DNA from 2 places in the Paenibacillus sp. FSL R7-0163 genome. Region 1 is predicted to be linked to the other one. Evidence: riboswitches for the same ligand, from Rfam matches in the RefSeq annotation. Region 1 holds a riboswitch; the other holds the start of a gene.

Evidence for each region. A riboswitch is a leader RNA that binds a small molecule or an ion and turns the genes downstream of it on or off. The one in region 1 is predicted to bind cyclic di-AMP.
Region 2: it holds a riboswitch for cyclic di-AMP, as region 1 does, so the genes downstream of both, NST45_RS16250 (KamA family radical SAM protein) here and NST45_RS01455 (alpha/beta hydrolase) in region 1, are expected to answer to the same signal.

What each region holds. Positions count from the first base shown of each region.
Region 1 covers NZ_CP150224.1:331,519-335,949, forward strand. Annotated here, with positions in the region: gene NST45_RS01440 (alpha-glucuronidase family glycosyl hydrolase) at 1-195, shown strand, start outside; gene NST45_RS01445 (Nif3-like dinuclear metal center hexameric protein) at 256-1,014, shown strand; gene NST45_RS01450 (hypothetical protein) at 1,099-1,272, shown strand; cyclic di-AMP (ydaO/yuaA leader) riboswitch at 1,592-1,778, shown strand; gene NST45_RS01455 (alpha/beta hydrolase) at 1,884-2,693, shown strand; gene NST45_RS01460 (exosporium glycoprotein BclB-related protein) at 4,023-4,431, opposite strand, start outside.
Region 2 covers NZ_CP150224.1:3,630,874-3,635,304, forward strand. Annotated here, with positions in the region: gene NST45_RS16245 (AraC family transcriptional regulator) at 1-1,537, shown strand, start outside; cyclic di-AMP (ydaO/yuaA leader) riboswitch at 1,586-1,727, shown strand; gene NST45_RS16250 (KamA family radical SAM protein) at 1,868-3,034, shown strand; gene NST45_RS16255 (YafY family protein) at 3,177-4,088, shown strand; gene NST45_RS16260 (DinB family protein) at 4,172-4,431, shown strand, end outside.

The DNA of each region.
Region 1 (4,431 bases):
GGGGCTGAGCAGGCTGCACAGCTTCTAGCGACATGGGAATCACTTGAAGGCAGCGTGGATAGTGGATTGTATATGCAAGTGAAGCAACGTCTTGAAGAGCAAGCAGAGCATGCGCAGGAATGGAGAGATCGGATCAATACGTATTTTTACCGCAAGAGCGGAATTGAGGATCTTAAAGGCAGAAAGATTTATTAGATTTCGAATCGAGGGATGATGATAGTGAGCCTCACGATTAGAGCGATTTTGGAAGATTTAATGGGAACTGTGGAACAGGTAGAAGGGACTGTGGATATTCTGAACCCAGGGGAACCGGAAACTGAAGTCACAGGGATTATTACGGCCTTCTCTGCCACACAAAATGTTGTGGAGCAAGCAATAGCGTTAGGAGCCAATTTGCTGATCACGCATGAAGGTGTATTTTATAGCCATCATGCGGCGAGCGAGTGGTTAGAAGGTGATCCGGTTTATCATGCGAAAAAAAGTCTGATCGAACATTCCCAAATTGCTATTTTTCGTTATCATGATTATTGGCATCGGCAAAAGCCGGATGGAATTATGGTGGGTTTACTGCGAGAACTAGATTGGTCCGCATACGTGGAAGAGCAGCAAGCAGCTGCTACGATTCTCACTATTCCTGCTATGACTGTACTGGAAGCTGCTCAATATATTAAAAGTAAGCTAGGGATCTCTTATGTACGCGCTGCCGGTGACCTGTCTCTTTCCTGCAAACGCGTAGGGATATTAGTAGGTTACAGAGGAGGCGGGACGATGGCTATTCCGCTTTTTAATGATCACAATCTTGATTTAATTATTGCTGGTGAGGGACCAGAGTGGGAGACTCCGGAATATGTGCGGGATGCAGGGCACCAAGGCAGATCTAAAGCGCTCATCATGTTAGGTCATGCGGAGAGTGAAGCGCCGGGAATGAAATATTTAGCTGAAATCTTAGCAGACAAATATCCCATGCTTCCTACCCGGTTCATTGCTGAACAACCCATCTATCAGATGGTTTAATCTGGGGAAATTAAGAGTACGGAATAAATAAACATATTATGGAGAAAATGAAGGGAAACAGGTCACTGAGAAAGGAGTGTTTCAATGGAAATTCCTTTGGAGGCTGATGAAGTATTAAGTCGGATCAAAAAGCTGCAAAGCGACGGAAGCTCGATCAGTAAAAAACAAGTAAAGCAAAGCGACCCAGAGCTTATGAGAAGTGCGCTGTTCTTTTTTCCAAGCTGGGAGCATGCATTGAAAAACGCCGATCTTTTGTAGCCATAGTATTGTAAAAGGGAGCTAAGTGGACAGGGAATATCTCTGATTCTGCTTAGCTTTTTTCATATCTCCAGTGAAAAGGATGGCCTTTATATAGAAAGTACTGGTGTTTTAACCTCCGTTTGGCTTGGTTCAGAGCCATTTTCTTAAATAAAACGAGTAAACAAGAGCAAAAGAAAGAGAAAATGAAGAGTATGCTCAATATGAAATGAAAAGCATTGCTTTCAACATTATTTTGACCAGAGCCCTCCTTTACAAGCAAACCTTACAAGAGTATGATTCATCTCAGAACTGACAATTATCTTAAATTTACAATTACATAAGCAATCCGCTTAATTTCCGTTTCTGGAAAGCGGGGGAACCAACAACTGGCAGCCGATGTGAGAGTCGGCACTGGTTATGGGGTGAATCCTGTTCCGGGTGCATAACATGCATCCCTGCAGGTAGGGCAACTCTCACTGCCCGAATCCGACAGCTAACCTCGTAAGCGTATGGAGAGAGGATGAATGGCGTGTTTAGTGATGAATAGCCACAGAGAATCCCTCTGTGGTTTTTTGCTGCGTTTTTAAGCAGATATAGTCGTAGAATTTATTATGAAAGAGGTGTTACCTTTGCCTATCGCTAAACTGAACGGAACTTCGCTCTATTATGAAATCAATGGAACTGGCACTCCGGTTGTGTTTATCCATGGACATGGATTAACACACAGTATGTTCAAACCACAGCTGGAGTATTTTTCCGATAAATATAAAGTGATTTTGTGCGATTTACGGGGGAATGGTAAGTCTGGTAAACTGCTGGAGGCCCCACATGAGATTATTGAGACGCAATGTCTGGATCTGATTATGCTGTTGAATGACCTAGGTATTCGTGAAGCAGTTTTTGTAGGAATCGCCTATGGTGGCTTAGTCGTTCAGCATATTGCCAAACAATATCCTGAGCGTGTAAAAGCAATTGTGGTCGCAGACAGCTTCTGTAGGACTCACGGATCAACAATTGTAGGGAAAATACAAACTATGGCAGCATATTGCAGTTTGCTAATGTATTATCTCCCAAGCGAGCTGGTGTTGCCTTCGATTCGGATGATGTACCGAGAGCGCTGGAGTCTGGCCTACAATGAGATTAGAAGAGGGTTGCTGGACAAACGTCCCCGGGAGCTATATCGGCAAAGACTGGCTACAAGCCATGTTGATTACACCAGATGCTTAAAGGCTTTTAAACGTCCTGCTTTATGTATTGTAGGGGACTTTAATGAATTTGGAGTGAATTGTATGAAGGAAATGGTGTCCCAGCTGCCACATGCGCAGTTGGCGATTATTCCGAACGCATTAGATCCAAGTAATCTGTGCCAGCCGGAGCAATTCAATGCGATTCTTCAACGTTTCTTGGAGAAGCAGCAGGGCAGTCAGCAGATTAGCTGATCTATAGGGAGACCTTTACAAGCGAAGCGTTTAAGTGGAAAAGGGCGTCCCATAGCCAGGGAGCATGAGCTGGCTATGGGACGTCTTTCTGGGTAGAACTTTAGGGAAATTCTCCCTAAAGTGAAGGTGATTATGGCTTCTAGCACGTGAATTAGGGAAATTCTACCTAAAGTGATAGAGAGCATGGCTCCTAGAACGTGGATTAGGGAAAACTTCCCTAAAATGAAGGGGATTATGGCTCCTAGAACGTGGATTAGGGAAAACCTCCCTAATAATAGGATGTTTTAGCCATAAATGGGTATTTGCATGAATTTTTAGGGATAAATTCCCTAAAAACCTTATTTTAAAGCGATTATCGATGAATATTAGGGAGGATTTCCCTAATATAATGGATATCTAACTAAAGGCTGGCTCATCAGTAGTGAAATCTACGAATGAGCCAGCCTTTGGTATTTTACTAACCGGTGGATGTTGAACATTTACAAGCATATTGTACCTAGAACGCCACTTAATGTCCCTACCCTACCACAGCATCAAATATAGTTCACCCGATGTGGGAAAGAACAGTAGTCTCTAAGTAGTGAAGGTAAGAGTATAGAAGGGGCGTAGTAAGCGTCTCACCCGACATGGGAAAGAACAGTAGACCCTAAGTAGTGAAGGTAAGTGTATGGAAGGGGCGTAGTAAGCAGCGCATCAGACGTGGGAGAGTACGTTAGACCCTAAGTAGTGAAGGTAATTGTATAGAGGAGGGCGTAGTAAGCAGCTCATCCGACGTGGGAGAGAATGGTAGACCTAAGCAGCGCATCCGACGTGGGAGAGTACGGTAGACCTAAGTGAAGGTAAGTGTATAGAGGGAGGCATAGTAAGCAGCTCATCCGACGTGGGAAAGAAACAGTAGATTCTAAGTAGTGATGGTAAGTGTATAGAAGGAGGTGTAGTAAGCAGCGTATCTGCAGCTCCTGATCGAGACCAAAGGAAAGGAAGGTTTCGGTAATAGGGATTCAGCCTCCGGACATGAGTAGGAGAGAAGAAGAGCGGGGAGTGACATTGCAGACTATCGGACTCAAGCGCTCTTATTTGCAACAGTTTCCTATTTTTGAGTTGCTATTGGACCCCATAGGCGTTATTTGTACAAAATAGACGCTATTGAGCACCATTTCTGCCCAATACCGCCTCTCAGGTCCGATGATCTCTCTAAACAGGGATAAATTAACGAATAGCGGCAGTTGAGTCCGAAAGATCAAGTAAGTGTACCGTATATTACCAAAAAAGCATCTATCACTCCTTAGAAGGAATGGCAGATGCCTTTTTTTGAATTTGTTTTAATGATTATACAATCGTAAAGCCAGCACTTGCATAACCAGTGACTGTATTTACAAGGGTGAGGCCTGTAGCAGTGGCTGAGAATACCATAAGCAGACGTGTCTGTGGTGTTACAGCAAAATTGATATCATTTGTAATTCCATTGACAAAAGTTCCTAGATTAATAGTACCTGTGATAGGTGGGAGCGCTACTAATGCCCCTGGAATAGCAGTAAATGTGTTATTTGGTGTGGCCGATTGGTACAACTGTGCTGTTACATTTATTGTAGTACCAAGCAGCGATAAAGCTATGGTATTACTGAAATAAGCAGCAAGGGATGTTATCACTCCTGCACGAGGAGTCGAGAATGCAAAGTTGATAAGCGGTCCAAGGAGAGTACCTGTTAAATCAACATTACCGCCAACAAGAGAAATG
Region 2 (4,431 bases), 3.3 Mb from region 1:
ATTTACTGGAGGGAACGGACAATTGAACCTCGATGATCAAAGCGTGATACTAAGTACGGATAAATGTTATCTACTATCTCCTGGAATCTCCTATAGTACGAACAACCAGGAGCTGACGTTGTATTATTACCTCATCACCTTTACAGCAATTTATACAACCAAGCATCCTAAACGATATTCTGGAGAGCTGCTTTCCGGCAGACGGGAGTTAATTGTGCACCCGTTCACCAAGGTAATCCGACTAGTCGAAGAGCTGCTCATGAACAGGAATAATACCGATGATGTACAACAATTCAAGCGACAATTAAAATTCCAAGAATTGCTGCTGCTACTTTTTGAGCATAATTACCCTTCCAAACACCTGCCAAGTCCTACGGAATCCGTAGAAAAGACCATAACATTCATTCAGGAGCATTATACAGAGAGTATCACCGTGAAGCAGTTGGCTGAACGGGCGGGGATATCGATCTGGCAGTATACACCGATCTTTCAACAGCTTACGGGTAAAAAGCCGCTTGAATACCTGACGGATCTGCGTATTAATCATTCCAAACGATTCCTGCAGGAATCGACTGAACCACTGCGGGAAATCGCCAGACTGGTCGGCTTCTCGGATGAATACTATTTCAGCCGCCGCTTTCGGCAAAAAACAGGAGTTACACCCGGACAATATGCACATCAGCAAGGTCGTAAGCTTACCGTCAAGGATTGGACGGGTCATGAGGTGGAAATTCCTGAACGAGCGAAACGTATTGTCTATCATGGCGAGACACTTGGCGACCTTCTCGCGTTAGGTGTAAAGCCTATCGGTGGAGATGAAGCATTCGCCCGGAACAGCGTCTATAAACATCGACTTAAGAAGCTCGCCAACGTCGGGTTTCCACTGGACCCGCAGTTGACCGCTTCCCTAAACCCAGATTTGATCATTTTGGCAAATAGTGATGAAAGAGCCTACAGAGCAGTTTCTGGTATCGCTCCGACACTCACCTTTGATTCATTTGCGCCTCTCGACAACCGAATGCGGACATTAGGCAGTTGGCTAGGTAAACAGCGCGAAGCGGAAGCATGGCTGGAGTCATTCACAATCAAAAACGCAGCCATGTGGCAGCAGCTTTACTCGACAACTCTCCAAGTTGGAGAAACCGCCTCTGCTTTGGTCTATGATCATGGAGATCATCTATATGCTATGGGAATGTCCGGATTCTCCACTGCGCTTTATGCCCCATGTGGTTTACAACCGACCGAAGAGATTCAGGCCATATTGGACGAAGAGTTAGGGTTCGCCGAAGTGGATCCAACACGACTGCCTGCCTACGCCGGAGATCATATCTTCATGTTCATTCCGGAACGCAAAGACTCGCGAGCTGCAATGGAACGACTACTAGACAGTTCACTTTGGAACAGTCTCCCGGCAGTACGTCAGGGACATGTTTATCTGCTCGACGGAAGCAAATGGAACTCCAGTGATGCGTTAACCCGGGAGAAGCTGCTAACGTTGTTGCCTAAACTACTCGGCGGAAGTAGCGCTAGCAATTGAAGGTGAATCTAGGATTCTCTTTTGACTTTTCAAAACTTCATAGGGTATACTTTATCTACGCTTAATTTCCAACTTTTACAGTTGAAAAGCGGGGGAACCAGTTAATTGGGGCGAATCATTGAGCATTAGAATGTAGGGTACCATCTTACCCGAGTCCGTCAGCTAACCTCGTCAGCAGTGGATGGGTCTGCTTTTCATGTTATTTACATAACCAGAGACCCTTGCTAAGGGTCTCTTTTTGTGCTTTTTTTGGACCCTGCTGGCAGTAGATTGGCCTTTGACACTAAGGCTCCCTCATTTCTCACACTACGAGACAAAGGAGAGATGTACGTGCAAAAGGTAAAGTACTTCACGGATATTAACAAAATAGCTATGTTGTCTGAGCTGGAAAAAGAGAATCTGAAAGAAATTACAGAAAAATTTGTTTTTCGTGTAAATGACTACTATCTGTCTTTGATTAACTGGGATGATCCAGAAGATCCCATCCGTAAGCTGGTTATTCCTAACGAAGGTGAACTGCTGGAGTATGGGCGCTGGGACGCCTCCGATGAGGACACGAATTATGTGGTACCTGGTTGTCAGCACAAGTATAGAACCACTGCACTACTGATTGTATCCGAGGTCTGCGGGGCTTATTGCCGCTACTGTTTCCGTAAGCGTCTGTTTCGAAATGACGTGAAAGAGGCGATGGCTGATGTCTCTCCGGGCTTGGAGTATATCGCAAAGAATCCGGAGATTAACAACGTACTTCTTACGGGCGGGGACAGTTTAATTCTCTCCACACCGAAGCTAAGATCCATTATTGAAAATCTAAGAAGCATTGAGCATGTTAAAATCATTAGACTAGGTTCGAAGATACCCGTATTTAATCCGATGCGGATCTCTGAAGACGAAGAGCTGCTGGAGCTGATTCGTACTTACTCTACCGAAGACAAACGAATCTATGTTATGGCGCACATCAATCATCCTCGTGAAATCACACCTGAAGCCAAAAAAGCATTTAAAGCTCTCCACAACGCAGGGGCAATTGTCGTAAATCAGACTCCCATCCTCAAAGGCATCAACGATGATCCCATTATTTTAGGGGAACTACTGGACCGACTTTCATGGGCTGGCGTTACACCCTACTACTTCTTTGTGAACCGGCCCGTTGCCGGAAACCGGGATTTCGTATTACCGCTCGAGCAAGTCTATCAAATTGTAGAAGAAGCCAAAGCTAGAACCTCAGGACTTGGCAAAAGAGTACGCTTATCCATGAGCCACACCTCAGGAAAAATAGAAATTCTCGCCATTGATAACGGGAAAGCCTATCTCAAATACCATCAATCCAGAGATCAGGAATACGGAAAATTCATGATTCTAGATTGTCCAAAGGACGCCGAATGGTTCGATGACCTGCCTGGGAATGAGCAATATTGGACCCCACCTGTGAAAAAAAACGATGCTATTATTTCTGTTAATCATTTATCAGAGCCTGCGGATTTAATCTGTAAATAAATTAATCGGCTCTGTCAGACTCTGTCATAGGATATTTCTTCATCACCAACAACAAAACTCCTCCCTCCCAAAATTAGCCCGAAAAAATCTATGATATAATCACGCTGTAACACGAAATGAACTAATGGGTGGGAATGCACACATGAAATTGGAACGATTGATTTCTATGATCTACAAGCTATTGAACCACGAAGTTTTATCTGCCTCCAAGCTGGCTGAAGAGTTTCAGGTTTCCCAGCGAACAATCTATAGGGATATCGATGTGATTTGTGCCGCTGGCATCCCGGTCGTAACGTATCAGGGTACTAAAGGTGGATATGGCATTATGGACGGATATAAAATGGATAAAAGCCTGCTCCGTTCGTATGATGTCACTTCTCTGATTACTGTACTTAACAGTCTCTCTTCCGTGTTTGAAGATGAGCATACGCAAGGAACCATTGAACGGCTGCAAACGATAGGAACGGAGCCACAGACTTCTAGTCTCGCGGTGGATCTTGAAACCCGGCGTACGGATCCTGACGCACTTCCTCTTTTACGTGCGGCTATAGCGGAACGAAATGTTGTCCGTTTTGATTACATCAGTGTAAAAAATGAACGTACAACCCGTGAAATGGAACCAGTAAAGCTTCATTTTAAATATAGCAACTGGTACATCTATGGTTATTGCCGGGCTCGGCAGGACTATCGAGAGTTCCGACTTTCCCGGATGCTGAATTTGTTCCTGACGCAGGATACCTTTCATTCGCAACATGAGGTACCCAAAGAGGCTGGCTGTTCAAACAGGGCAGATCAGGTGGAGGAAATAGTGATCCGGGTAGGCCCTGAGGCTTTGGCAGAAGCTTTGGATCAGTTTCATCAAGTCGACAAGGAATTTCATTCCGATAAAAGCATGACGATGCGAATTCCTGTGTATAAGCCATTGGAAGCACGTTGGCTTTGGTCCATTCTGCTGAGTTTTGGCAGCGGCGCCGAAGTCCTCGAACCCCCTGCATTGCGAGGTATTTTAAAAGAGCAGCTTCAAAACACACTCAAACTTTATGAAGAAGTATGACAGTCTGATGTCATACTTCTTCTTTTATATTAACTACAGTAACAAAAAACAAATCCATGACCATTCAAAAGGAGAATGTACGAATGACAAATTATCCAGTAGAAATGTTTAAATACCACACATGGGCAAACCAAACTATCCTGGGGAGAATCAAGGAACTCCCGCCTTCTGTGCTAAGTCAAGAAGTGAACAGCCCATTTCCCACCATCGCTCATGCCCTTAGCCATATCTATGCGGTTGATACGATGTGGTATCTTGTATTAACAGGCACTGCCATGCCAGAGGCTTTTCAACAAAGTATCCCGCTAAATTTGAGCATTCTAGATTCTGTGGATGAATACGT